3 regions of the Pelosinus fermentans DSM 17108 genome follow, and region 2 is predicted to be linked to each of the others. Evidence: riboswitches for the same ligand, from Rfam matches in the RefSeq annotation. Region 2 holds a riboswitch; each other region holds the start of a gene.

What was found. Region 2 has a riboswitch for cobalamin ahead of ltrA (group II intron reverse transcriptase/maturase). Riboswitches for the same ligand answer to the same signal wherever they lie in the genome.
Region 1: another riboswitch for cobalamin. It lies ahead of nikB (nickel ABC transporter permease); the one in region 2 lies ahead of ltrA (group II intron reverse transcriptase/maturase).
Region 3: another riboswitch for cobalamin. It lies ahead of FR7_RS17970 (TonB-dependent receptor plug domain-containing protein); the one in region 2 lies ahead of ltrA (group II intron reverse transcriptase/maturase).

Annotation. Positions count from the first base shown of each region.
Region 1 is NZ_AKVN02000001.1:3,739,386-3,749,170, forward strand. It holds gene FR7_RS17350 (hypothetical protein) at 52-240, opposite strand; gene FR7_RS17355 (GNAT family N-acetyltransferase) at 555-1,160, opposite strand; gene FR7_RS17360 (ABC transporter ATP-binding protein) at 1,118-2,077, opposite strand; gene FR7_RS17365 (ABC transporter ATP-binding protein) at 2,067-2,855, opposite strand; gene FR7_RS17370 (ABC transporter substrate-binding protein) at 2,878-4,416, opposite strand; gene nikC (nickel transporter permease) at 4,480-5,301, opposite strand; gene nikB (nickel ABC transporter permease) at 5,302-6,243, opposite strand; cobalamin riboswitch at 6,362-6,542, opposite strand; gene FR7_RS17385 (STAS domain-containing protein) at 6,688-6,948, opposite strand; gene FR7_RS17390 (FeoA family protein) at 7,247-7,492, shown strand; gene FR7_RS17395 (FeoB small GTPase domain-containing protein) at 7,537-8,316, shown strand; gene FR7_RS17400 (nucleoside recognition domain-containing protein) at 8,313-9,716, shown strand.
Region 2 is NZ_AKVN02000001.1:3,602,616-3,612,982, reverse strand. It holds gene FR7_RS16770 (DJ-1/PfpI family protein) at 1-162, opposite strand, end outside; gene FR7_RS16765 (magnesium transporter CorA family protein) at 243-1,193, opposite strand; gene FR7_RS16760 (EutN/CcmL family microcompartment protein) at 1,206-1,508, opposite strand; gene FR7_RS16755 (iron-containing alcohol dehydrogenase) at 1,692-2,852, opposite strand; gene cobS (adenosylcobinamide-GDP ribazoletransferase) at 3,153-3,911, shown strand; gene cobC (alpha-ribazole phosphatase) at 3,930-4,541, shown strand; cobalamin riboswitch at 4,647-4,843, shown strand; gene ltrA (group II intron reverse transcriptase/maturase) at 5,341-6,750, shown strand; gene FR7_RS16735 (nicotinate-nucleotide--dimethylbenzimidazole phosphoribosyltransferase) at 7,026-8,060, shown strand; gene FR7_RS16730 (sensor histidine kinase) at 8,323-9,534, shown strand; gene FR7_RS16725 (response regulator transcription factor) at 9,559-10,367, shown strand, end outside.
Region 3 is NZ_AKVN02000001.1:3,897,686-3,908,052, forward strand. It holds gene bchH (magnesium chelatase subunit H) at 1-3,730, opposite strand, end outside; gene FR7_RS17965 (ABC transporter substrate-binding protein) at 3,764-4,729, opposite strand; gene FR7_RS17970 (TonB-dependent receptor plug domain-containing protein) at 4,899-6,767, opposite strand; cobalamin riboswitch at 6,897-7,075, opposite strand; cobalamin riboswitch at 7,260-7,438, opposite strand; gene uvsE (UV DNA damage repair endonuclease UvsE) at 7,544-8,497, opposite strand; gene FR7_RS17980 (methyl-accepting chemotaxis protein) at 8,858-10,367, shown strand, end outside.

The DNA.
Region 1 (9,785 bases), 140 kb from region 2:
ATTTAGACTCCTGCATGAGACGAATAGTAGAAAAGTCACATTATATTGGGCTTAATCCTGCCTGCTATTAAAGAAAGAATTGATTTTCTTTAATAGCTTAAGAACTGGATTGATTAGAAACGGTATAAAGGCCAACGCAATCGGAACATAGTTTGCTAAAGTTCTAACCAAGGTGCCAGAATGGGCATATGCGATTGCCGGTATAACAAGCATTACTATCATCAGTCGAATTACTCTCATCTTTCTACCTCCTTCTAGCTATGAAAATCAATATGAAAACTGCCTAATGTACCTTTTCTCAAAGCATATCTTTCAATAAAATAGTTAATTTTGGTAGGATCTCTTTTATTTATCTTATCCCCCCAGGGGGATATTGCAAGATTTTTATTTTTTTGTGCACTCCTTTGTGTGCCGCGACAGCGGCATTGTGCCTTTGTGGTTCATAATTTCTTATATTTTTCATTTACTAAAACTTATAAATTCTAGCGCATAAACGTTAAAAAGGTCTGCAAAACTTCTCGTTTGTGCAGACCTTTTTAACGTTTATACACTATTTACTTAGATACAACTGATTTTTCCATATGCACAATTTGAGCATCGCCCTCTTCTTCCACTACAATGCGAAAACCCTGCTTCTCCCAGAAATGAAATCCGCCTGGCAAGAATCGGTGTGTGTGCAGATATATGATTTCATACTCTTTTTCATAACAAAAGGCTTCGACTTCTTTTAGCAGTCTCGATCCAATCCCTTGTCTTCTCAGTGTTTTTTCAATATAACAGCGTCCAATTTCCGCAGTAGTCTTTCCGGGATAGCGTCCTTTCAGAACGGCAATCCGGTCATTATACTCACAAATCGCAATTGTCCCGATAACAGCGCCTTCAAGAGAGAAGGCAGCCCACATTTGATTGCGGTCAGGCTCAATATATAACTTCGCCAGTCCCCAGACATCATCGGTAATAGCACTTTGTCCAGCCTGGGAAAAGAGGTCCTGCAGCTGTCCTAACAAGAAATTTTGCACACTGGCAATATCATTATTGTCAATCTTGCGAATCACTATATTTGGGGCGTCCATCGTAACCTTCCTTTCATGTCCTGCTAAATGTCGTTTTTCCCTGATTACAGCTTTAATAAATGGCAGGCGGCACTGTGCCCTGGCCAAAGCTCCTCGAGCACCGGCTTTTCTCTTCCGCATCTTTCTATGCTCTCCGGACACCTGCTCTGAAACGGGCACCCTGGCGGCAAGTCAAGAGGGCTTGGTATCTCTCCCTCCAGCGACCGGACCACTGTGCCCTCTTTTTTCTTTACAGGAAAAACCGCCTGCAGCAACGCCTTCGTATAAGGATGCTTCGCTTCATTCAGTACGTCGCCCGCAAGCACCTCTACGATATTACCGAGATACATTACGGCAATACGATGGCTTATCTGAGATACCAATGCCAAATCATGACAGATAAAAATCATGGATAGATTCTTTTCCCGCTGTATTCTGACCAGAAGCTCTATAATCTTTTTCTGCACCGATACATCCAGTGCACTGGTCGCCTCATCACAAACCAGGATCTCTGGTTCAAGCGCCAGCGCTCGGGCAATCCCGACACGCTGACGCTGCCCACCACTCATGTTGCCGGGATAGCGGTCGGCAAACTCTTCCGGCAGTTCAACCATACGCAAAAGTTCTTCAGCCTTTTTTTCCGCCTCACGGTCTTTTATCAGCTTAAAGTTGCGCAGCGGCTCACAAAGGATATCTTTTATTTTCATCTTTGGATTAAAGGCCTGCGAGGGATCCTGAAACACCATCTGGATATGCCGACGACTTTGCCGCATACGCTCTCCCGTAAGCCGGGTCAGATCCTCGCCCCGGTGGCAGATAGCCCCACTTGTCGTTGTATGGAGCTGCATGATCAGTTTTACCAGCGTGCTTTTACCGCAGCCGCTTTCGCCAACAACGCCGAGGGTTTCTCCCTGATAAAGGGATAGCGAAACATCATCACAGGCTGTCAGTATGCACCCATCAGCTATTGGAAAACGCTTTATGACATGCTCAATTGTTAAAATCGTCTCCTTGTCAGCTGACATAGCTTTTCCCTCCAACCTGCGGTACCGCATCTAACAGTTCTTTTGTATAGATCGACTGTGGCCGGGCGATAATCTCATCCGTTCTACCGGATTCTACGATCTCGCCTGCTTGCATAACGATCAGCTTATCCGACATATAAGCTGCTACACCGATATTATGCGTAACAATAATGATTGCCGTTTTATCTTGTTGGCAAATCTCCATCATTTCTTTTACTACCTGCGCCTGGGTTGTCACATCCAGAGCCGAGGTCGGCTCATCCGCCAGCAGAAGCCGCGGTTTAAAAACCATCGCCATTGCCACGCCAACACGCTGACGCATACCGCCGCTCAGTTCAAACGGATAGCTGTTCATAATATTTTCCGTATTAGGCAAGTGCATTTTTCTGAGCATATCTTCTGCTGCCCTGGCTGCTTCCTTTTTTGTCAACGGCGAGTGTTCACGTATATACTCTATGAATTGGCTGCCGATACGGGCGATAGGGTCCAGTATGCTGCCGCTGTCTTGAAAAACCATAGTTGCCTTTGTTCCACAGAGGCGACACCACTCAGCAGTGGTATTCTCCAATAGATTTTTTCCTTCAAAGAGAATTTTCCCGCCGCTTACACGCCCCTCATGCGGCAGGCAGCCAAGAATCGCGCGGATAACCGTTGTTTTGCCACTACCGCTTTCGCCTACAATTGCAAGGACCTCGCCCTCATCAAGCGATACATTAACATTCCGGACAATTTCACGTTCCCCATAGGATACTGAAAGGTCCGATACTTCTAGCAACATTTCAGTTCTCCTTTATGTGATATTATTTTTTAGCGGGTTTAATCTTATTGGTCAGCCAATAATAATCGGACGGATACATCTGGGCACCTTCAATCAAGGTTGAACTAATAATGTTTGTTTCCGGATAGCCCAGAAACAAAGCGGCCCCGTCGTTCATAATGATCTGCTGACAATCGATAATTAGCTGGCGGCGCTGTTGACGGTCAAACGTTGTGGAAAGTTCAGCAAACTTCGCATCCAGTGCAGGATTGCTGTAACCGGAGCCGTTCTGCGGATTATCGCCGTTTGTATTTGTTTTCCAGTACCAATTTAAGAAGATCTCCGGATCGCCGGTATTGGCAGTCGTAATGTTTGAAATTAAAAGGCCATATTCGCCGTTAATCCCCATTTTATCGATTAAGTTATAGTCCACCGTCTTGATTTTTACATCGAAACCAACCTTCTTCGCATCAGACTGCACAGCCTCAGCATAAATGGGCAGTTCAGCGCGGCTGTTGTATACTACAAAATCCACCGTAAGCTTCTTACCATCTTTTTCCAATACACCATCACCGTCAGCATCTTTCCAGCCCGCTTCGGCCAACAACTGCTTGGCACGTTCGATATTATAGCTGTTCGGATCCTTGAGCTGATCAAAACCGTAATCCATTGACGGCGGGACTGGCGCCTTGCCTTCAATAAAGGTTCCCTTCAGAATAACCTCATTGTACACTTTTCTATCACAGGCACTGATAAATGCCGCACGAACCTTCGGATCGCCCAAAACGCCTTGTTGATTAATCCGAGCTAATACGGTGCGCAGCGAGGCAATTCTGTCAACATGGAACTTCGCCGCATCATTAAAAAGACCAATGTCACCTGCTGCAATATTGACCGCCATGTCCACCTCGCCAGACTGCAAAGCCATTGCCCGTGTATTCGGATCATCTATGGATGGAATTTCAACCGTCTCATAAGGCACTACGCCGTCCCAGTAATAAGGGTTTTTCACCATAACTGCTTTATCCTTGACAAAAGTCTTGCACATATACGGACCGGTACCAATGGGTCCTTCCTTTGCAAAATTACGTGCCGGTTCAGCCGATACATCCACAATTAAAAAGAGCGGGTCAGCTAAAAATCCCGGCATATTAGGTTCCGGTTTTTCCGTAAAGATGGTAAGCGTTTGGCCCTCAGCCTTCATTTCTTTATACTTAAAAAACGTTACTGCCCGTTTATTCTTGGCAAAAGCTCTTTCTAGCGATGCCTTAACAGCAGCCGCATCCAACGGTTTACCGTTCGAGAATTTCACACCATCCCTAATTTTAAATGTCCAGGTCATGTGGTCGCCACTGATCTGCCAGCTTTCAGCCAGCCACGGCTGTACATTCATCTTTTCATCAAATTTCGCCAGGCTTTCCCCGATGCCATAGCGCATGACAACCCAGCCAAAATAATTTTCTGTCGGCTCCAGTGAATCGGCAAAGTTGGTTACACCAATTTTCAGAGTCTTTGTGTCGGCTTCCTTTTTACCGCTGCCGCCGCACCCCGCTATAAAGACCGCCGCCAAACACACTATCATAAGTACCCAGGTTAACTTTCCTAATCTTTTCAAGAAATCTCATCCTTTCTCATCTGTATTTATTCAATTTGCCCGCTGCGGGTCCATGATATCGCGCAGGCTGTCTCCCCATAGATTAAAAATTGTTACTACCATCAGAATTGCTGCCCCCGGATAAAGCATCAGCCAAGGAGCTGTTTGGATATGCTGTCTTCCCTCATTGAGCATAAGACCCCATTCCGGCGTCGGCGGCTGCGCGCCAAAACCCAAAAAGGACAACCCGGACAATTCCATGATCATTGTACCGATGTCCATCGCGGCCGTCACAACAATTGTCGGCAGGATATTGGGTAAAATATGGCGCCATAGAATATGGAGCGGTCTTGACCCGCTTGTTACAGCCGCGGCAATAAAGTCACGCTGACGCAGCTTTAGCGTAAGGCTGCGCCCCAAACGAGCGTACTTAGTCCAGCTGACCGCCGCCAACGCCAAAATTGCATTGATGATATTGCCGCCCAGCATGCCGGCAATAGCAATAGCCAGCACGATTCCTGGAAAAGCCAGCATCATATCGACAATGCGCATAAGTACGGTATCTACCTTTCCCCCCATGTAGCCCGCCAACACGCCAATAAAAGTTCCCACCACCGTTATCACGGCGACCAGCGACAGCGTCATCATCAGCGAAGTGCGTGCCCCATAAATAATACGTGACAAACAATCCCGCCCTAGCTTGTCCGTCCCAAACAAGTGCTCATCAGAGGGTGCCTGCAGGGAATGCCGCATCACCGCATCATACGGATCGTAAGGAGCCAACCATGGCGCAAAAATTGCAAAGCCGAGAATCAAAAGGACAAAAAATGTATAAAGCCAGAACAAGAACTTATCCTTTGTCAAATTTCCCATTCAGCATCCCCCTTTCTTCAGCCGCGGGTCAAGATACGTATAGGAAATATCGACCAACAAATTGATCCCCATATACAAAACTGCAATCCAGAGAACAAACCCCTGTACCAAAGGATAGTCACGCATCTCAATGGCATGTACTGCCATTTTGCCAAGTCCGGGCCAGGAAAAGACCATCTCAATGACAGCCACGCCGCCCAGAAGCCAGCCAATTTGCAGGCCTAAAAGCGTAATAAGCGGCAAGCATGCATTTGGCAGCACATGGCGCCAGAGAATTTTGTGCATAGGAAATCCTCGTATCCGTGCTCCGGTGATATATTCCTGTCCCAGTTCCTCTAAAACCGCTGTACGCACCTGCCGCGTATATTTAGCTGCCATCGCAATGGCCAGCGTCAACGTGGGAAGAATCATCCTGTCGAATGATACCTCTCCGCCCGCTATCGGAAACAATCTCAGCTTCAGCCCCAAAACATACAACAAAATGAGTCCTACCCAAAAGCTCGGCATGGATACGCCCAAAAACGAAGTGCCGCGAATAAGATAATCCAGCGGGCGGTTTCGATATACAGCCGATAGTATCCCGCACGGAACCGAGATCAGAAGCATTGTCACCGTCGCCGAGGCAGCAAGCACCATAGTTCCCGGCAGGCTTTGCCAGAGTCGGTCAGCTACGGGCATTTTTGCCGAATACGACATGCCCATGTCTCCCTGTAAGACACCTGCGAGCCAGCGGAAATACTGTACATGAAATGGTTTGTCCAATCCAAGCTGTGCCCGCGTCTCGGCAATTGTATCCTCTGAAACAATTGTGTCAGCTACCTCCAACAGCATCTCTACCGGATCACCCGGTGACAGATACATCAGAGAAAATGTCAGCAGACTCACACCGAAAAGAGTAATAAGCATCTGCATTAAACGATGTACGAGTTCTTTTCCCTTCAAATCACCCTCTCCTCTCTATAAAATAAAAAAACTCTCGGCATAAACCGAGAGTAAAACGCAAGCAGAAAACAATACGACAATTCGCATAAATCCCATCCCCATCTCTCGCAGGTCATATCGGTGATTTGTTATATAGGCAGTTCTCCTGACTCTGGATCATCACTCCCCCAAACCTTCCCAAGATATCATCTCAGTGGCACAACATGGGTTTGCTCCTCATTACAGTGGCGGGACCGTGTCGGCATTGAACCAAACTTCCCTATTAAGCCCCGAAGGGCACCTATACCAGCAATATATAATTGTAATAGCCATTCTCATCGATACTTTACAATAGAATCCGCTCTTTGTCAACTGTTGGAGTTTTTTGCAATAAATAGATAAACGGAGGAAATCCCCTTTAAAATCTCATGTTATTAAGCAAGATGTCATTCCATCCGACATGAATTAAATGGCTAATTTCCCTTTTTCATCTTCAATAATCAATTCTCCGCCATGCTTTAGCATCTTTTCACGCACATATTGAAAAACATGGATACCATCATGATCAAGATGTCCGATATTATTAATATTAACCACAATACGCCGATACCCATACTGCAAATGCTTCAGCATATTTTGCTCCAGAAAATTAAGATGCTCTACAAATACATCACCGCTTACATTCATATATACTTGTCGGTTATCAGTTGTTACCCATACAGACATCCATCTTCCTCCTTTTAAACCTTAAATAAACAAATTCACTTCATGTTTATATGTTTTATGAGCATAACCATCTTATTTTTCTTTTAATTATTGATAATCATTATCATTTTAACAATAATTAAAACATCTGTCAAATATTTATATTATTAATCAAGTGAATGCAAGTAACCAAATCTTTTGCTGTTCATATACTAAATTAGATTCCCTTACTTATATGTTAGCCGCGGCTAACCATATTTTTTCCTATAAATGTTAGCCATGGCTAATATGAAACCATTTTGCCAAAGGAGGATTTATAATGAATACTGCATTAACAACAATTCCATTATCAACACTGGGCATAGGATCTGTATGCCAGATCGTATCCCTTAATTTACAAGGCTTACTGCGCCGCCGCATTCTAGACTTAGGTATGGTACCAGGAACGCCTGTCCAATGCATTCGCAAAAGCCCAGCAGGTGACCCTGTAGCCTATATGGTACGTGATACTCTCATTGCTTTGCGCAGTGAAGACGCCAGTCAAATTCATGTGAATCCGATGTAATCCTGGTTATAACTGTAGCCAACAAATTTAGGAGGAGAATGAGAATGAGCAATTCTACGATTGAAGAACATCAGAAATTTCTGAGTGAGCATTTTGGAATTTCAACGACTCCTGGGCAATTTACGGTAGCTTTAGCTGGTAATCCTAACGTAGGAAAAAGCACTGTTTTTAATGCGCTAACCGGCTTACATCAGCACACAGGAAATTGGCCTGGAAAAACCGTTGATAATGCTCAAGGAAGTTTTACGTATCTCGATCGCTCTTTTTTAATGATCGACTTACCTGGCACTTATTCGATCTTAGCCCATACAGTAGAAGAGCAAGTTGCCAGAGACTTTATTTGTTTTGGCAAACCGGATGCAACACTAGTAGTATTAGATGCTACCTGCCTTGAACGCAATCTTAATTTGGCATTGCAAGTCATGGAAATCACACCGAAGATTATTGTTTGCGTCAATCTGATTGATGAAGCAGAAAAGAAAAATATTAAGATCGATATCTCTGCTTTACAAAAAGATTTAGGTGTACCAGTTGTTGCCACTGCTGCCCGTAATGGAAAAGGTCTCGACACCCTGCGTCAAAAGTTATATGAAATGTCTACAGGGCTTTGCACCCCAGCTCCCAGACAGATTAACTATTCTTCTGAAGTGGAAAATGCTATTCAACAACTTCTGCCAAAAGTATCAAGATTAATCGGCTCGAATCTCAACCCTCGCTGGGTAGCGCTGCGATTATTAGATGGAGATAAAGCTTTTATCAACAGCATCAGTCAATATCTTGATTTTGATCTGCATTCAACACGCTTACAGGAGGTTGCTGTATGAGCGCTGCAATAAAACCTATGATCACCCTGGAGGAAATATGCACTGAGGCGGAAAAAATCCGCCTCAGTAATCCCGACTTAGGTGATAAAATTGTATCTGATATTTATCAAAACGCTGAAATGATAGCAGGGCCAGCCGTAAGTAAAAATTCCACTGATTCACGCAGTTGGGATCATAAGCTAGACGACGTTTTAACCTCCCGATTATTTGGTTATCCTATCATGTTTGCTTTACTTAGCGTCATCTTCTGGATTACGATTGCAGGGGCAAATGTTCCCTCTCAAATGATTGCTGACACGCTTTTTGCATTTCAGGATCAGCTTTTAATCTGGTTTGAATTAGCAGGAGCTCCCTCCTGGTTAACTGGTATATTAGTCTTAGGTATGTTTCGCGGCCTCGCCTGGGTTATCGCGGTTATGCTGCCGCCTATGGCAATCTTCTTTCCCTTGTTCACACTGCTGGAAGATTTAGGATACTTACCAAGAGTAGCCTTTAATCTCGATAATATGTTTAAGAAATGCCGTGCTTGCGGCAAGCAAATACTCACCATGTGCATGGGGTTTGGCTGTAATGCTGCTGGCGTCGTTTCCTGCCGTATCATTGATTCTCCTCGTGAACGATTAATTGCTGTGCTGACTAACAACTTTGTACCATGCAATGGACGATTTCCTACCTTGATTGCGATCGCCACTATTTTTATGGGCGGTATGGTGGTATCAGAATTACAAATTGCAGTAGCCTCACTAGTAGTAACGAGCTTAGTTGTGTTAGGAATTTTTGTAACCTTTGCTGTATCTTGGGCTTTATCACACACACTGCTAAAGGGAGAAGCTTCTTCGATGGTCTTAGAGCTGCCTCCTTACCGCAAACCCCAATTAGGCGCTATTTTTTATCGTTCTCTCATTGACCGCACAATCTTCGTCCTAAAACGGGCCATTATCATGGCAGCACCAGCAGGTGCCATTACGTGGATGCTTGCCAATATCTACATAGAAGAGATAAGTATCATTGGTTATTTAGCAGCTTGGCTGCAGCCCTTTGCTTACGCCATTGGCCTGGACGGTTTTATTCTTTTAGCCTTTATCCTAGGTCTTCCTGCTAATGAAATCGTTATGCCAATTCTTCTCATGTGCTATTTATCAACTGGTCAAATGATGGAGTTTGGTACTTTAGAAGAACTGCGGGATATTCTCATCAATAATAACTGGACTTGGTTAACCGCTGTCTGCACAATGCTCTTTTGCCTGCTTCACTGGCCTTGCACCACAGCCTTGCTATCCGCTTATAAAGAAACAGGCAGCAAGAAATGGACCTTTTTGACATTTCTGATTCCTACTGTCATTGCGTTCATAGTATGCTTTATAGTAGCCCAGTCAGCACGATTACTCAATTTAGTATAGACGGATGATGATTATTGATAAGAAAAGCTCTACGCATCCTTAAAAACATATAAAACAATCGAACCACAA
Region 2 (10,367 bases):
ATTTACAAAATCATGTACGACTAGCTGTAATGTGTCACCTGCTTTTTTGTTTGGAGCGGCGACATCTACTTGATAGCCTAGCATCATTAATGCTTGTTGAGGTACTTTCACTTCATAGTCTTCTGCACAGTCACCCGTTAACAATAAGATCTTTTTTGTCATGATTGTAAAACCTCCTTTTTGATTACCGTAGGATTTCTAGATCCTAAGCTATCTTTCCTGCATGCATCATCCCCTAATGATTAAAGTATACCTTTTTTTCTAAGATAAAGACCAACGCAGCAGCTGGTAGTAAGGGCAAAAAATAAAACGAGCCAAAAACCTATCGCTGTATCGTTTCCAGGTACAGGAACGGTCATACTCCAAAAGCTTGAAATCATCGTTGGAATGGAGATCAATATGGTTGCGGAAGCCAAGAATTTCATAATATGATTTAGATTGTTATTGATGACAGAAGAAAAGGCATCCATCATACTGCTTAGAATTTCACTATAGGTCTGTACGAGTTCTAAGGCCCGTTTATTTTCAATAATAACGCTTTCTAAGACGTCTTCATCCTCTTCATGCATTTGCAGTAAAGGGCGCATTTGTGGGTCTGAGCGCATACGAAGTATTGTCTCAGCCACAATTACATTGCCGCGCAAAGCAGCGGTAAAATAAGTGAGTCCTTTTTCCAGGTCAAGGAGCTGAAAGACTTCTTCATTTGTTGTTGATTTGCGTAAGTTAAGTTCAATTTCATCTGTCCGTCTGCGGATTTGGCGTATGTACTTCAAAAAAACTGTATCTGCATGATACAATATTTGAAAGAAAAATTGGGTTCTCCTGGCAGTGTCAAATAAGAAACGGCTTCGATCGTTATGTTCAGGGAGCACTTGGACTAAATGATCACTGATGGTGATCGTTGTATGCGGAGTTAGTATAATGCTGAGAGGGGATGTTTCATAACGATCCTCGCCGAGAGAAAGGGGTACGTGAATAATAGCAAGAATACAGTTTTGTCCTAAGATGATTCTAGGACAGTCATCTTCATCGATTGCAAAGCGAAAAAAGTATTCAGGGATTTGAGCGGCAGCTGACAGTTGTAAGATCTCTTCTACTGTTGGGTCGATGAGCTTTATCCAAACTCCCTTTTCAGAAGGGTCCCATGAAACTTCCTGGAGCTTGTCTTGCAATGTTTTGTAGGTTGTCAGCATATTCTTCTCCTATTAGCCTTTTTGCACCCAATATTGTGCCTTAGAAATACCTTCTAAATCGATATTTTCTACAATTCCGACAATGGCTGCGTCAACAGCACTATTGTCGTTGTTCATTACCCGCCGTGCAGAGCTTCCAGTAGATACTAACACCGTATCGCTATTGCCTGCTCCTACAGTATCGACTGCAACTTGCAGGCTGATGGTGTTCATTCCGTCTAAATTTAAGGGTTGAACCACTAATAACTTATTGCCGATTAAACTTTCATTTTTAGTCGGGGCCACAACGGTTCCTACCACTTTGCCAAGCCACATAAAATTTCCTCCCAATCCTTTTTCGGTTTAGTCTTTTCCTTATCTATTGTCTTTATTGGATAAAAGATTACAATTCCCTTTGTATTATTTTGTGTCACCATGGAATATTATTGTTTTGCAAATTAAACATAAAAGGGATTATCTTGGAAATGATATTTTACAAGTATAAGTTTTGTATTTTCCTTAGATGGCGGATCTAAAGATGCCTTCGATTTCCTCCTGAGGACCTTGGCGAGGATTGGTTACGCAGCAAATGTCTTTGAGAGCGTTTGCTGCAAGAGTTGGAATATCTTTTTCATTAAATCCCCGTACTTCAGAAAGGGTCTTAGGGATCTTAAGATCCTGAATTAGTTCTTTAATTGCAGCTACTGCCAGCAAAGCCGCAGCTTCGTCTGATAGATCTTTAGTATCCTTACCTAAAGCACGGGCAATGGCAGCATAGTGATGAGGTACAGCATGGCGATTATAGTCGACAACATAAGGCAGCATGATCGAATTGGCTAAACCATGGGGCAAGTTATACATTCCGCCTAGTTGGTGTGCTAGAGCATGTACATAGCCTAAGCTGGCATTATTAAAGGCAATTCCAGCTAAATATTCGGCGTAAACCATCATTTCTCTTGCATGTATATCACTGCCATTTGAAAAGGCAGTTTTAAGATAACCCGCAATCAGTTCAATGGCTTTTAGAGCTTTACAATCTGTGACAGGGGTGGCATTGGTAGATACATAGGCTTCAATCGCATGAGTCAATGCATCCATTCCTGTAGCAGCAGTAAGACCGGGCGGCATTCCTAACATAAGTTCTGCATCATTTACGGCGATAATCGGTGTTACATGCCAATCGGTAATTGTCATTTTAATGTGATTTTTTTCATCCGTAATTACACAAAACCGAGTCAATTCGCTGCCCGTGCCGGCAGTTGTATTGATGGCAATTAAAGGAGCAGAGGTCTTTTTGGATTTATTAAGTCCTACATAGTTCTTGATCTCCCCTCCATTGGTTGCGAGTAAAGCAATGGCTTTAGCGCAGTCATGAGGTGAACCTCCGCCAAAGGAAATCAGAAAATCACAACCATTATCCTGAAACAATTTTAAGCCATAATCTACTTGCGGGATTGTTGGATTAGGGGAAACATCATCATGGATGATGTAAAATACACCCGCACTTTTTAAAACATCTGTTAATTTATCAATTAATTTCATTTCCACTAGTATTTTATCGCTTACAATAAGAGCCTTGCGAAATGCCATAGGCTTTATATAGTTTACGATTTGATCCAAGCAGCCAACGCCTAAAATACTTATAGGTGTCATAAAATATTCAATGACTTTTTTGTTCATATTTTTCTTAACCTCCTTATATCAGCGTAGTTAAAATAACCATAACATTGCTATTTTATTTCAGCAAGGGTTATTATGGCTAGTTTTGGTGATTGAGCAATAAATCAATACAAGATAACAAAGGAGAACCTATATATGATTTTACTTTGCCAGTTGTAAGAGTAAATCAGACTATGGAATTTTATTAACATCTTACGAAAAAAAATTGCTAAATGTCTAAATGTAAGAAGGAAAGAAACTTCACGTTACGGAATGATTATTATATGGAAAGTGCAGCAAGGTATGAGGGAGGCAAAAAGTTTGTTTGGAAATGTGATTGGCGATTTTATTACCGGGTTTCAATTTTTGACACGAATTCCAATCAAAGCACAAACCCAATGGTCGCCAAATAGCTTTAGTCAGAGTGTTAAATATTTCCCGCTTATTGGCGGGATTATTGGTTTGATTTTAGCTGGGATTGTATATGGAGCGCAAGGGCTTTTGGGAGTAAAAATACCGATGCACCTTCTGGCAATCGGATTGATTTTGTTTGAAATCATATTGACCGGGGGTTTACACTGTGATGGGTTAATGGACACCATTGACGGTGTTTTTTCAGGAAAACCTCGTGAAAAAATGTTAGAGATTATGAAAGACAGCAGAGTCGGTGCTTTTGGTGCAATGTCTTTTTGTCTGTTAATCTTTGTAAAATATTCTTTGCTTATGGATATGGATCCTAAGTTGTTACCCTTAGCCGTTTTAGTTATGCCGATTGTAGGACGGACAGCCGTTGTCATTCCGATTACATTCTATCCTTATGCCAGGCCGGAAGGGCTAGGAAAGGCATTTTATCAATCTTCACATAAGTATACCCTTTATGTGGCCGGAATATTAGCAGCATTGCTGCTAATTCCTTTGGGTAAAATTGTAATCGTAAGTGGAGTTATCGGTATAGGTTTTGCGTTTCTTCTTTCTGAATATGTCAGTAAACGTCTCGGCGGTTTAACAGGGGATGTATATGGGGCGACGATTGAACTGACGGAAATTGTTACCTTGTTGGTATTCATTATTTATTCATAGCGGAAAGAAGGTGATTCTTTGACTCGGGTAATTTTTGTGCGTCACGGTCAGACTTCCTGGAATCAAGAGGGGAAATATCAAGGGCATAGCGATATTTCATTAAATGAAAGAGGAATAAAACAAGGAAATTTAGTAGCAAAACGCTTAGCGAAGGAAAAAATAAGCGCAATCTATAGCAGCGATTTATTGCGGGCACAGCAGACTGCTGAGGCTATTGCCAAGTATCATGAATTGCCCGTTATAACCAAGCCGGAGTTTCGTGAAATTAATTTTGGCATTTGGGAAGGACTTACCTATCAAGAAATTATGGCAGATTGGTCAGAAATCTTAACTGCAATGTATTCTAAGCCAGGTGAAATCGGTCCGCCTCAAGGGGAAAGCTTTCAGGTTGTTAAACAACGTGTAACTCACGCACTGCAAGAGTGTGTCAAAAAGCATCAAGAGCAGACCATTGTGCTTGTTTCCCATGGGGGAACGATGAGAGTACTGCTTTGTGCTGCATTGGGAATCGGTTTAGATAAAATGTGGTCTATGCGACAGGATAGCTCCGCAATCAATATAATTGATTATATTGATAATCGAGCAGTAGTAGCGTTAGTGAATGACACTTGGCACGTCAAAGATATTTGATACAGGCTAAATGGGATTTTTTTAACGAACTACTTGATTATATTGCTCATCTGCGAATAGTGGATAGGAGAATGAGATAAACTGTAGTACTATTGTGATAACAGAATAAATTGCCACCAAACAGGTGCCTCTTTAACTAGAGGAGAATAGGGAAGTTCGGAAGGGAAGCATATTCCTTAAACGACGCGGTCGCGCCACTGTAATCGGGGAGAAAGTCCTGCAAATGCCACTGGGAAACCAGGAAGGCGCAGGAATTTTAAAGATCCGTAAGTCAGGAGACCTGCCTGTTATGGCTGTCATCTACCCTCGCGTAAGGGGTAATGCCAGAAGGATGGGATTTTTATATAAAATACCTAGCCTTTTGGGCTAGGTATTTTTGTGGTGTGCCCAGCATGGGCGCTTACTAGTTGGTGAAAGTCCAATACGGGGGTTGATAGTGCCAACCGTTAGCCTAAGACAAGGGTGTCCATCGCGAGGTGGAATCTGAAGGAAGTCGGCGGCAAAACTCCGGTCTGAGGAAGACGAACTACATACAAGGCATATGTCAGCTGGGTGAGTTTGCCGCACAAAACGAAGCCCTAAACTATCCGAAGCGGGCGATGTAAATGTAGCAGATAGGTGGAGTGAAAGTAAGCGTTCTTACCTGGGGAGATCTGACAGTCAAGCTGTGGATATGAATTTGAAAACGGCAACCCGTGCAGTAATGTACGACTGAGCTGTCAGAAGTCAGCAGAGGTCATACTACCAGAGCGGCTATATACGCTCTGGGAAGGACCGAACAATAGGAGGTTTCCGAATTTTGAAAGGTACGAAGAAATGCGTAGAAAGCAGACAACTTCACAAAGAAGGCTGCCTACAGGAGACAAGAGTGGAACTCAGAGGTAATGTAGGAGTGCCGAGCATTTCTCCCATGCCCGAAAGAGGAAGAAACGGTGACAATGAATACGCCGGTGGATTGCTGGAGAAAATCCTTCACCGAGATAACATGAATCTTGCTTATAAGCGAGTGAAGGGTAACAAAGGAAGCCATGGAGTCGACGGAATGACAGTAAATGAACTTTTACAATTCCTGAAACAAAACGGCAACCAACTCAGGCAATCCATACTAGAAGGGACCTATAAGCCCGAGCCGGTCAGACGGATAGAAATACCGAAACCGGACGGGGGGAAAAGGCTACTTGGTATACCTACTGTAGTTGACAGAGTGATACAACAAGCTATAGCTCAAATATTAACCCCAATCTATGAAATGCAGTTTTCGGCAAATAGCTACGGGTTTAGACCCGGCAGAAGTGCAAAACAAGCGGTAGTAAAATGCAAGGAATATATCGAGGCAGGATACACCTGGACAGTTGATATCGACTTGGCAAAGTATTTTGATACCGTAAATCACGATAAACTCATGCGCTTGCTTTCAGAAACCATCGAAGATAGCCGAGTGCTGTCGCTGATACGCAAATATCTGAAATCAGGAGTCATGATAAATGGCGTGGTACAGGAGAGCGAGGAAGGCTGTCCTCAAGGGGGCAATCTTTCTCCACTTCTGAGTAACGTCATGCTGAATGAACTGGACACTGAACTCACGAGACGGGGCTTAAAATTCTGTCGTTATGCTGATGATCAGAATATTTACGTCAAAAGCCGGAAAGCGGCAGAACGGGTCATGGCAAGTATCACGCGATTTCTTGAGCAAAAATTAAGGCTCAAAGTCAATCAAGAAAAGAGTACAGTAGACAGGCCGTGGAAGCTGAAATTTCTAGGTTTTTCGTTCTATCACAAAAAAGGTGGATTAGGAATTAGAGTTCACCCTAAGCCTGTAAAGAAATTCAAGCAAAAGCTGAAGGAAATAACAGGACGAAGCAATGCTATGAGCATGGAGCAAAGAGCGGAAAAGCTCCGGCAGTGCATTGTGGGCTGGATGAACTACTTTGGAATGGCTGATATGAAAACCCTAGCTAAAGCATTGGATGAATGGCTGAGAAGAAGGATTCGAATGTGCTTGTGGAAGCAATGGAAGAAAATTGGGACGAAGCACGATAATCTTGTTGCTCATGGCATAGATAACCGCAAAGCGTGGGAATACGCCAATACAAGAAAGAGCTACTGGCACACAGCCAATAGCCCAATCCTTTCTCGGACGTTAACCAATGAATACCTCAGGAAAATCGGCTTCATCACCATAAGTGAAAGGTATTCACTAGTACACTAATTCTGTTGAACCGCCGTATACCGAACGGTACGTACGGTGGTGTGAGAAGTCGGCTACTCAACTAATGGGTAGCCTCTTACTCGATTTTTAATATCAGCGATTGGAGGAAACGTTGAACACAGAGGGCACAGAGATCCGCGGAGGACACAGAGAAAAAATTAAATATCTATCTTTTCTCAGTGTTCTCTGCGCCTCTGCGGTTCGATTCTGTTTTATATGTTTCAAAGAATGTGTTAACGCTTTTCTTATCTATTATAATTTTAGGAGGGGCAGATATGGATTTGGAAGCCAGAGTGGATGAATTGCTGAATGGGGCGGCGAAACCACCTCAGAGTTTGGGAAAATTAGAAAAACACCTCAAGAAAGTAATAATGGCATGGGGAGAAATTCACTCGGAGATGAAACCGCATCATATCATCTTTGCAGCTGATAATGGAATTATTGAAGAAGGTGTTGTCAATTACCCTGGGGAAATTACCTATCTGCAAGCCAAGAATATGGCAGACGGCAGAGCGACGATAAGCTGTTTTTGCCAATGTAATCAAATACCTTACAGCGTCATTGATATTGGTATTAATAACGAGAAAGAAGCTGGTATTCATCATAAAGTAGCCTTTGGAACGAAAAATTTTATGAAAGAAGAGGCTATGACACAAGAAGAATTTGATCGGGCTTGGGCGGTTGGAAAAGAAGTAGTAGCAGACCTTATTCAGCGGGAAGGAGTGAATATCTTCTCTTTTGGTGAAATGGGGATTGGCAATACGACAACCTCGTCGGCTGTTTTACATGCTCTTACAGGAATGCCGCCGGAATTCATTGTTGGCTATGGAGCTGGATTGAGCAGCAGCGAATTTTTAAAGCATAAGCGAAATATAGTAGCAAAAGGTGTAGAGCGTCATAAAAATAAAATGCAAAAAGTCGAAGAAATTCTACGCTGTGTAGGAGGATTTGACATTGTAGGTATTTGTTCTGGGATGCTGCAATGTGCCAAACTGGGTGTTCCTTTTGTAATTGATGGATTTATCACAGCAGTAGCCTATGCCTGTGCATTTCGTATAGACAATACAATTGAAAAGTACGGAATTCCTTCTCATATGTCAAAAGAACCAGGTATGGCTTACTCACTATTGTTGGGGAATATTCCGGCAGAGGATGTGATTCTTCATGCCAACATGGCTTTAGGTGAGGGGACAGGCGCGATTCTAATGGTCTCTATGCTGAAAACCATGTCATACACTATGCAGAACATGGCAAGACTTTCCGATTTTGTATTAAGTGAACCCGCGTCAGCACAGACTGCTGCCGTATAATACATCGTCTTTGCTTGCTATAATATAGTAAAATATTGCTGTTTGCAGGAACTGGTTTCCCTTTTATCTAATACTTATCATGTTAAGGAAGGCTTAATACAGCTGATATTTTTTCATATTAGCTGTATTAAGCCCTATTATCAAACGATGCAGCCGCTCTAAGGCCCCGCTTGTCAAAGATGGGGGTCTTGGAGTGGTTTGGTTGTTGGATGATAGCAACAAATGATATAGTATAGAAGTTTTGATAAGGGGAGGATTGCGAGTGCAAGCATTAAATCGATTTACCTTAGGCGAAATTGTCAATACTCAAATTTTACAAGAAATACAAGATAAATTCTCTGAAGCAACGGGATTGGCGGCAGTGATTGTTGATCCTGAAGGCAATCCGATTACAAAACCCAGTAATTTCACAAAGTTTTGCAGCTATGTTCGTTCTCTTCCTCAAGGGCTAACCCGATGTGTGCAATGTGATGATAAGGGAGGGCGTCGTAATCAGAAACCTTTTGTGTATACATGTCATGCTGGCTTGACGGATCTAGCGGCTCCTATAGTTGTAGAGAATCAATATATTGGTGCATTTCTCGCAGGACAAGTTATTTTGCTCCAGGAAGATGATGATGTTAAAAGCAATATGTTCTGCTGTACAGATGATTTGGGACTGGAGGCAGAACGATTATCGGAATTTTTTGATATCGTGGAAGTCGTGCCGGAGAAACGCATAAAGGCGGCAGCAGATCTAATCTACATTATGTCAAATTATATTGTAGAAATTGGTGTGGCCAATCTTGCGGGCAAGCACCTTGTAAAAGAGATAAAGGCCAAGGCGGAATTAGAAACAATGCTCCGTGCTACGGAATTAAAAGCACTGCAATCTCAGGTCAACCCGCATTTTTTATTTAATACCTTAAATACTATAGCTCGTTTAGCAATGCTGGAGGGAGCGAGTCAGACTCAGGAAGTAGTCTATGCTCTATCGGATTTATTACGTAATAATTTGCGGGATATAGAAATATTAAGAACCTTAGAACAAGAAGTAAAATCCATTAAAGATTATTTGCTGATCCAGAAGATGCGTTTTGGCGAACGTATACAGACCTATATTGATGTGGATGCGTCCATTATGGAAATAAAAATTCCTCCTCTGACTCTTCAGCCTTTAGTGGAGAATGCCATTATTCACGGACTGGAAAGTAAGGTGGAAGGTGGGGTGGTTCACATTAGCGGGCGACTTGAGGAGGAAGAGGTTATTCTCATTGTCAGGGATACTGGTATTGGTATATCATCCGAGGAAGTTGCAGCTATTTTTCGTGCAGAAAAACGTAAACAAATTCATGGGCAGACGACAGGCTTGGGAATTATTAATGTTCACAAGCGAATTCAGCATTACTTCGGTAATGAATACGGTCTTACGATGGAGAGCAAACTAGGAGAAGGGACTAGCATTTACATCCGCCTTCCCTACAGTCCAATGTAAGAGCAGTGCAGCAAGGAGAAAAGAATGTATACATTATTGATTGTAGATGATGAACAATTAGAAAGGCAGGCCTTGCATTTTATTGTTACGCAAAAATGTCCTGCCATAAAGGTAATTGGCGAAACGGGAGATGGAAAGAGTGCTGTTCAGATTGCTGCGGCGCAAAGACCGGATATTGTTTTAATGGATATCCGCATGCCGGAAATGAACGGGCTGGAAGCGGCAAAGCGCATTCGTGCTTTATCGCCTGATACTGTAATTATCATGCTTACGGCTTTTGATGAATTTAGTTATGCAAAACAAGCATTAACGATTGGAGTCGTAGAGTATCTCTTAAAGCCTGTTCGCCCGGATGACATTATGCATACCTTAGAACTTACCATTCAAAAAGTGGATGAATTGAAGAGGAAAAAACAAGAAGAAGCTTCTTTACGGAAAAGCGTAGAAGATGCCATCCCCTTTATTCAAATGTCTTTTGTCTATGATTTGATTTCTGGAAATATTAAAGAAATGGAGCATTTTCAAGAACGATCACGTTTTTTGGGAATGAAAGTAGACCCTGGTGTTGTCTTGGTTATTGATGTTGATAATTTTAAGCAGCTTACCTCTAGTGATAGTGAATTAGAAAAGCAAATGATTAAACAAAAAATTTACAAACTTATTTGTAGTGTTGCTGGCGATTATGCACTGGTTACCCCATTTGGCAGTGACAATTTGATTGTTTTATTAGGCTTTGCTGAAGTGGAAAGCGAAGAAAGAATAAAAAGTAATGCCCAAAAAATTGCTGTAGATATACAAGAATGTATTGCGCAAGCCATGAATATCAGTATTAC
Region 3 (10,367 bases), 300 kb from region 2:
CTTCTTCAATATCTCCTTCGACCTGGAGAAAGGCTTGTCGTAATGTTTTCATTTCTTCATCAGTTGGTTTCCAATATCCTCTTTTGTTGCATTCCATCAGTCTTTCCAGCATGCTGAAATAAGCCCAACGATTATTGTTTACCATCTTTTGGCGCATGATCGGATCAGCAACATAGGTTTTATACATGTCGCTAAAAATCCAATTCTCAACCTGATTGGTAGTCGCAGCTAATCCCAGTATATTTTCAAATCGGTCATTTATTTTTTGCGCTCCATGATAAGAATGTTCCAGCATTCCATTAATCCATTTTGGATTTAGGAGCCTGGTGCGTACACCACGGGCGATGGACTTATCTACTGTTTCGGTCTGAACCTTTTCTCCTGTGGTATCCGTAATGTATACTTTTACTTTTTCTCCTTTAGCTGTCTCAACGGATTTAGACAGTCCTCCAAAGTACTCGTAATAATGATCAAGATCAGTAACCTCATATTCATGATTGCTGCGAACCTGAGATACAATGTCGACCGCCGCTAGATGGCTGTTGAAGAGGCCTTCAATGGTCTTGCCCCGATAATTTTTGCTGTATACATGCTGCAAATTTTTCGTATAGGTTTGACCTAGTTCTTTTTCATCTTCCCATGTTTTTAGCTCAATCATTTTAGATACTTTACTCCCATATTCCGCTTCTGCAGGCCCAAATATGCGAGCGCAGGACAGTTCTTTTGCTTCCTGAGAAGAATATCCTTCTCCCAGTAAATTTTTATAAAGAGAATATGAAGCCGCTTTGAGATAATTGTTTTCATTTTTCTCATCTAACTCCGCTACTGCTTGGAATACATCGTGCAATTCTCCAATCAGCATAGGAAACATATCACGAAAAAATCCGCAAATATTGATCACTACATTGATGCGCGGATGCTCCAATTCCTCTTGAGGAATAATGATAAAGGAAGGAGAAAATTGATTTTTCCTGCGCTCCACACTCACGCCTAAATAATAAAGAATCTGCCCTAAGGTTTCTCCCTGAGTACGAGATGTCTCCAGTCCCCATAAAATTATAGCTGTACTTTTAGGATAACAGCCATGTTCTTTCCAGTATTGCTCTAACGTATTCTTCGCAATTCTGGCACCTCGTTCTATGGCAATCGCGCTGGGAACCAAACGAGGATCGAATTGGTACAAGTTATATCCAGTGGGCAGAATATCAGGATTCCTGACCATGTCTCCTGCCAGGCGAGCGGGTAAGTAACGGCCCGCCAGCACTTTGAGCAAGCCGCCTTCTTCTTGGCACTCTCTACTATTTTTAAAGACAGCCATTCCAAATTCCAATATTGCTTCACAGCTTTTTCTTACTCTTTGATCTTGTAATAACCCTTTAGATATGGAACGCTTCTCGATATAGCCATTTATGATCATCCTGGACTTCTGATCCAGTGAAGCAAGGATCAGCACCTGATCTTGCTCCTGTAATTGATCATAGTCCAGCCCCTCATCCTGAGCTATAATGCGCTGCAACGCTGGCAGCTCCCCGCGATCATAACGCAAAATAAAGTTCACAAAATCCTTGGCCTCATCGAGGCTGAATCCTTGTCCAAAAACATGTAATCCTCGTGGAATCAGGGAGCGTCTCATGCGATAGAGTTCGTGCTCTAATTCTTCTATATTGCATGGAAGATTTTGCTCCTTTGCTTTGCTGCAAATCAGCTTTTCAAGAGCGGGTAATCGACTAGGATCAAGGAGCTCTGCTTCTTGCCGCTGGTGAATGAATCCTTCTAATTCAGCCAAATCACCATATAGCTCACTTTCCGTAAAAGGAGGCGACTGATAACTTACCAATACGGCATGAGACCGACGTTTGGCAGTCATGGCTTCTGCGGGATTGCCAGCATAGTATAAATAAACATGAGGCAGATCCTGTAAAAGATAATCCGGCAGACAATCACCTGACATCCCACACTCTTTACCTTGCAGAAATTCTAATGTACCGTGAGTACCTACATGTATAATCACATCGGCTTTGAATTCGTCCTTTAGCCATTGATAAAATGCAATGTATTGATGATGAGGCAGTAAAGCCTTATCATGATAAAATTGTTCAGGCTGCTCATGTATCCCCCGGGAGGGCTGCAGTCCAACAAAAATATGATCAAATATTTTTCCTGGGATTAATAAATTTTCGGCTTCACTCATAATTTCCCCTGGATCTTGCCCCCATTGCCTGACTAGTTCATCACTCCACTTGGTGCTGCCTAATCGCTGGCGATAGGTTCTACTGGGGTAACGAATAAAAGGCACATCAGCAGTTTCTTCTCCCCAACGTCCAGAATTCACTAATTTGCCTGCTGTAAAGGTTTCACGCAATGCAGCTTCTGTAACCGGTTCCACTTGGTATCCTTCTCTATGTAACATTCCCAGTATTTTTTCTACAGAAACAAAGGTATCCAAAAAGGCTCCACCAAAGAGATTATCCTCACCAGGAGGATAGTTATAGCAAATGATTGCTACCTTTTTTTCTTTATTTGGCTTATGGCGAAGAGCCAGCCATTTTTGAATACGGCTTACTACTTTATTGGCTCGCTCTTCAATTAAGGTAAGTTCTTGAATCCTGATTTCCAAATCAGCGTCATAAACAGCAGAAGCCAGCGCTCCTATGGGTATTGTCTCTATGCAGCCATCCAGTTCCGGAAGCATCATTTGAATCAGAAATTCTGTAGAGTTGATTCCCTGGGGAGATTGTTCCCATTCTGCCATTTCTCTGCGTGACATAAAAAAAGGATGCATAAAGGGAACATCTAATTCTTCCAGCAGTTGTACAGCAGACTCGGCATCTCCCCCCATGGGGCCTGCCCCTAATCGAAAAGCCAGAAAACTTACTACAAGATCTATTTTTTTCTCTGTCTGCACAGATAAAATATCTCTTAATTTCGCTATATCGCGACTGGTTGTACGAGCGAAGGCAATGGGTAATAGATTTGCAAAAGATTTGCATTTCTCCATAAAAGCAGCCACACAGCCTCTTGTTCGGTTTGGATAGTTATGTCCGTAAAATAACAGAGCAATTGTTGGTTTTTGTTCATCAAAATTACTGCTGCACCGATATTCTGCTACGCTGGAAAAATATTGAGATGCCGTTGGATCAAAAATCCCAGTATCTTCTGCTCCTACAGGATCTTTTGGCTTAGGAAAGTCTCGATTTTTACCATAATCTCTTCCAATCAAATACAACATATTTCGAATGTTTTCTTCTTCTGCATTTTTCCAATATTTAATGATTTGTATATAGTTCTTTATATCTTTCAATTTCCCCACAGGAAGCATTTTTCCCAGCTTTTCTGCCATATTGGACATGCGCACCATGGAATCAAGAGATGCACGAGCACTTGGCTGCATACCATTTTGCATATCTTTACCAGAAAAGCTGCCTAACCTGAGAAGTCTGCGAATTTCTTCCTTATCACCGCCAATGGGAAGAATCTGACAAGTCTTTTCTTGGCAGGCTTCAATAACAAGCTCTTCGTATTCACGAGAGGCTCCCATCAAATCCAGGAGAATAAAATCCGCATGTTGAATTCCTTGACAAATTCGCTCTGCTTCTCCTTTATGGAAATGCTTGGCTGCATAAAATAAACTCAGCTGTAAAGCATCCGGAAATTCCTTATTTATATCTCGCAGCACATGTACGATATCTGCTAAGGCCGCATTGGAAACGGTTAATATAACTATTTTCATGGTATCCTCCTCATCCTCATGTTCTCAGCCAGTCTATTGAATAATACCATATGTCTCAGGGTACACAATCTTTGCCATATACGCAACTGCTTCATCATAACGTATTCCTGGGTTTAGTAAAAATAATTCCATGGAAAGATAAAAAACTTGCTTATTTTGCACCGCTCGAAGACCATTCCAGGCAGGATTGCTTTCCACCTCCAGCTTTAGCCGTTTCTCAATATCAGCTTTTTCACCCATGAAGGTAATCAAAATAATATCAGGATCTTTTTCTACTAATTTCTCTATGCTGTAAGGCGTGGATTCTGGATTTCCATCTAAAGGTATACTATCCGCTGCTACATTTTTCAGTTTAATGATCTTAGCCACATCCCCGGCAATACTATTTTCCAGCTGTACTGTTACACTGTTGCCAGTGGCATGGAGAATCACTGCACTCTTGGAAGTTGAAGGAAGCTGATCCACTACTTTTTTTATTCGCTGGTTCATTTGGTCTGCAACGATTCGAGCTTGCTCTCTCCTGCCTGCAATACCTCCAAAAAGATTAATATTCTTGATAACATCATCATAGGTTTTTATTTTTACTATTATGAAGGGGATATTACTGCTTTCCATAATCGGAATGTTTTTTTCATGCAGTCCCTGATATCCAATTACTAAATCGGGCTGCAGGGACATTACCTTCTCGGTATTTATATTAGCAACATGGCCTACTTCAGGCAGGATTTGCATATCTTTAGGTAAAGTTCCTGTCCGCGAGCTGGGCCTGCCTGCTGCGCTCCCGCCAACAGCATAAAGCAGATCTACCAAGCTTTGAGAAAGAGGTACAATTCGCTCTGGTTTTTTCGGTAATATCACTTGGCGTCCAGCATCATCTTGAATACTAAGATAATTGGAACTGCCAGTTGCTGGCACTCCCCCATTCTGCTTCTGAGCGCATCCCATAATGCCAAAAATAAAAAAAACGGTAAGAAAAATTAATAGCATTTTATACTTCACGATAATCCCTCATTATTTAAATGATTTATCATGTTTTTTATGATTATTATAATCTCATAAAAAGATTTAATTCTTTTATGAAAAGAAAACCACCTGAAGACAACACAACATTCAGGTGATTTCTATTTTTTAGATCAATTTGTTAGTTGTTACACTCTAACCTTATCCTCTAGAATGAATGTTTTACACCAAACTCAACAGTTCGCGGCGCTGCATAATAGTAACTGCTACTATTTGTCGTTACATCATTACGATTTAACACGTTTCTTATGGTAGCAAATACAGCAGTTTCAGGTTTTAACTGGTAATTGACCATCAGACTGACTGGCAGAGCATTTAGTGCCTTATTGGATCGATCAGCAGTATAGTTAGCCGCTAAATTAGCTGTCAGCTTGTCCAAGGTATAGCGAAGTGTGAGATTTCCCTGAATGCGGCTATATGCTCGAATCCACTCACCTGTTGCATCCTTTTCTCGTGGATTACCATAAACACCGCCAACAGTATAACTATATTTATCTGATAACCTTTGTTGCCAGCTGACTTCGATTCCTTCATTTTTAAATTTGCTAAAGTTTTGAAACATCTTTGAAGAATCAGTATCAATATGGTTGTCAATATTCATCATAAAGATAGTTGTTTTTAGCGTGCCAATTTGACTTTCTTTTTTCCAACCAGTCTCATACGTCCATCCACTTTCTGGCTTTAAATTAGAATTAGATGTAAAGTTACTGGTTGTACCTGTATGCAATTCAGTAAGAGTCGGTAATCGAAAAGCTTTTCCGACATTGACAAACCAGGAACTATCCTGCCTCAACTTTTGATTGTATTGTATTTGTGGTAAAAATTGATTGTACTCATCACCGCTCTCTGTTCTGGCATGTTGTCCCCTAAGACCTAAAATCAGTTTTTTATTTTCATTAAAATCCTTAGTTCCTTGGGTATAAAGAGACGTAACTGTTCGTTCATAAGTTCCCTTTGAATTTTCTGGTTTTACAAAATCTATTGTTTTATATTTTTCCTGCTCTAGTGTAATACCTGCCAAATAGTGTATTTGCTGATCATCCCATGATTTATTGGCATCCAGTCCATATTTTGATGATTTTAAATTGATATTGGAAGCATAGGCTCCTGTGCTGACGGTTTTAGTAGTGTAATCGAGATCGCGGAATGAACCATAAAGCATAGCTTTCCAATCCTTATCGTTATACTGAAAATTAATTCGATCCAGATTTTCCTGATCATTATATAAACTAGTCACCTTCTTTGTCATTAGGCTTCTTCTTTCTTTGTTCAATTCATCTTCGGTATGGGTATAATATAATGTCATTTTATCATTAAATTGATAAGTAGCATTAAAACTCTGCTTTTCACCTCCAAGAAAATTGTCATATGTTGATTTAGCAGGGTTAGAATCCACGGTTTTAGTAAGATTATTCACTTCTCCTGTATCAACAAATGAACTGCTAAATGCTAATTTTCCTGATTGGAAATTAAGATTATAATTTTGCTGCCCTTTATTACCTGTGGAAACGGTAATGGAATTATTCACTTGTTTCTTAGTCATAATATTAATAACGCCGCCAAAAGCATCACTGCCATACATAACGGATCCTGGTCCTCTAACAACCTCTATTTTTTCTACATTCTCCAGCAGAATATTATCAAGCTGGAACATACCATTCATATTAATTGGGGCACCATCTACCATGATCAGCGTACCTTTTTTTATGCCTCTCATAACAAGCTCGCTGCTCATTCTCCCTGCGGACTGTCCGTATGGATTTTGGGAGTAAATATTAATACCTTCCACAAATTGCAATGCATCAATGACAGTCTTTGCTCCAGTGGCTCGCAGTTCATCTCCGGATTTTACCGTTACATTTGCAGGGGTATCCAGCTCTTTGCTTTCTCCTCGCAAGGCCGTTACAATCATTGGATCAAACTCAAAACTCTTATCCTCTTCAGCTTGTACACAGGGCATGACCATAAATCCTAAGGCTAACGCCGCAATCATCTTTTTAGTTACATTTCTCTTCAAAATACTTTCACTCCTCATGCTGCTATTTATATATAAGTATAATTTCGGGTTGCATGGGGAGGGCAGACTAAAAGAGCAATCTAAATAAAAAGATGCCTATAAATCCCCTCCCCATCGCTCGTGGGTAAAACGGTGACTGTTAGATAGGCAGTTCTTCTGGCTTTGGGTCATTGCTTGCCAAACCTTCCCAAGAATTGATTCTCAGTGGTATAACTTGGCTCACTCTCCATCACAGTGGCGGGACCGCGTCGGCATCATACCGACTTCCCTATTAAGCCCCGTAGGGCACCTATCTCCATATATGTACTTGTTAATTCTGCTGAAAACACCTCCTTGATTATGCTTTGCCGAACAAAAAAATGCCTCCCACATAAGCAGGAGACAGACATAAGTACTATCTTTTATATCCATAACAATCCCAGCACGCTGCGCCGGGAAGAAATAGGTTACAATGTTAGATACTTAATCGCCTCCCCATCGCTCGTGGGTGTAACGGTGATTGTCAAATAGGCAGTTCTCCTGGCTCTAGTTCATTGCTCTGCCAGCCTTCCCAGGATCTTACCCCAGTGGCACCTATGGCTTTGCTCCCTATTACAGTGGCGGGACCGCGTCGGCATTGCACCGAACTTCCCTATTAAGCCCCGTAGGGCACCTATTTCATTATTATTTAATTGTTTGTAAAAGCATAATATTCTGTAATTCTTAATCATGATATCATCTTCTTCGACAACATGTCAAAGGATTTTCAAATCAAATACAAAGAAAAAAACTTGAAGCTAATATTCTATCTCAGCTTCGTTGATAACCTTTACTCCAGAATTTTCTTTTAGCTTTTCCATTAAGGAAAATAGTGCCAAATCCTTTTCTTTTGCTTCTATCATAACATCAAAATCACGGCTGCACTTCTTCGCTATGTTTAAAAATCTCAAAAATTCATCCACAGCAATATGATCCGCATGTGCTCTTTTATTTGCGCTTTCTCTTGCGCTGGAAAAATGAATTTTAGGTATCTGACTTCCCCAAGTTGCAAATATTTCTGGCAGAATATCTTCAAGATGTATTCCTTCATTGCAGCAATGATCATGATGTACATCTAATACCATAGGTGCTTTTATCTCCTGGCAAAGAGTGAGTACATCCTTGGCAGTATAAGATTTATCATCATTTTCAATAATAATCCGTTCCCGAATAGTATCAGGAAGCTGCTGAAATATTACTTTAAAACGTTCGATTGACTGCACTTTGTCTTTATATAATCCCCCTACATGCAGCACTAATTTAGATTCGGCTCCCAATTCCATAGCCTCAAAAAGATTCACATGATACCGCAAATCTGCAAGGGCCGCTTCTACTACATGTTCAAGTGGACTATTCAAAATCGTAAAATGATCGGGATGAGCGCTAACCCGTAATCCATGCCTTTTTACAATATCACCAATGGCAAGCAATTCTGAGCGAAAATCCTCACAATAATCCCACCCAAAGGCAACGGGATGAGTCGCTAGAGGGATTAGCTGCGAAGTAATCCGAAATACTTGAATGTGATGAGCTGCATTATAACGCATCACACGCAGCTGCGTAGCTAAATTTTCTTCTGCCAAGCGTCTGAGTTTACTAAGCTGATCCTTTTTGTCCTTAATTTTAGTTAAATTAAGGACAGTAGTTGTTTTATTGGGAGATCCTTGAGAAATGCCTAAAGCTATGGCTACATACCCCAAGCGGATGCGCATAAACTAACCCCTTTCACACCAAAAATCATCAATTTTAGTCTGTCCAAAAGTACCTAACTTTACAATTCCTATTCCTAATAGTATGCCTCAATCCTAAAATTTTAAGATATTTCTGCAACGATATTATATTTTTAGCATAATTTAACATGATTTACTACGAATAAGATTGACTATTTCCTATTTATGTTATTATAATAGTTATAGTACAATTTAATACAAAACATTTTGTCGCAATGCTGCGACAGCAAAGTACATGCTTATTAAAGCTGGCTCAACTGCCAGCTTTTTTTATATATAAATGTCTTTTTCTAAACTTAATATGTAACTTTTTATTTTTTTAAAAAAGGAGGCGCTCTCATTATGACAATCAGAATAAAAATTTTAAGTGGATTTATGGTGGTCATCGCTTTAGTATTTATTATGAGTGCATTTACTTATTTTCAAGTGGGTGAATTAAATTCAACTTCAAAAGAAATCATGAGAGATAGTCTCTATCAGCTTGAGCTGGTTGAGGAACTTGCCATAGACGTATCAAATGAGGCTGTGGCTATGCGTCGTTTTAATTTCACAGGTGATTTGGCTGACGTAGCTACCTTTGATAACTATCGCAAATATGGCGATGATAAGATCAACAAACTCCAAGCTGCATTGTCCTTTCAAAATTCCCAGGCGGTCTTAGAAACGTTAAAGAAAGAAAAGCTGGCCTTTGATACCATTGCAGCAAAATCCATTGAAGCAAAACGTGCCAACAATATTGAACAGGTTGGTATTTACATGCAGCAGGCAGGCAAACCGTCTGAGAATTCCATAGCAGCAACCAAAGAGCTTATATTATTAGTAAAAGGATATGTAAGAGAGCAAGAAGAACATAGTACGCAAAAAGCTAGTGAAGTACAACTGCTGCTAGTTCTCGTTAGCCTTTTCGTTGCAGCGATTGCCATTGGCATTAGCATCTATATCAGCCGGGGAATCTCCATACCTGCAAAACTGGTTGCACAGGCTGCCTCAGAAATTACACTCGGCAACCTTGCAGTAGATGATATTAAAACACGATCTTCCGACGAACTGGGCCAGCTGGCGGCTTCCTTTAATCAAATGAAAAGTAATCTGCGTCTTGTAATTGAAAAAGTTGCCCATGCAGCTGATCAAGTCATGACCTCTTCCCAGCAGCTCACAGCAAGTGCCTCTCATTCCACGCAAGCTGCTGGCCAAATAGCGGCTTCCATTTCCGATATGGCCCAGGGCGCTGAAATGCAGCTAACAACTTTTACTGAAACAACGGTTGCCGTACAACAAATGTCTGTCGGCATTCAACAAATTGCCAACAATGCTACGATTGTAGCGGGGAAATCCTCTCAAGCCTCTGAGACCGCGATCAAAGGCGGCGAATCAATAGAAAAGGCCATTAACCAAATGGCGCAAATCGAAAAAACAGTAAATACCTCAGCCCAAGTTATCACAAAATTGGGAGAACAATCTAAAGAAATTGGACAAATCGTCAGTACCATATCCGGTATTGCAGGACAGACAAACCTACTAGCGTTAAATGCTGCTATAGAGGCGGCCAGGGCCGGTGAACAAGGCAGAGGATTTGCTGTAGTTGCCGAAGAAGTAAGAAAACTAGCTGAACAGTCGCAAGAAGCCGCGAAGAAAATAGCTCAACTGATTGGAGAAATTCAAGGTGATACTACAGAAGCTGTGATTGCCATGACCAAGGGCACTACTGAAGTAAAAATAGGAGCCGAGGTTGTAGATGTGGCAGGAAAGTCATTCCAGGAAATTGCTCAACTCATACTTGAAGTATCAACACAGATCAAAGATATTTCATCAGCCATACAGCAGATCGCCGATGGCAGCCAAGTCATCGTAC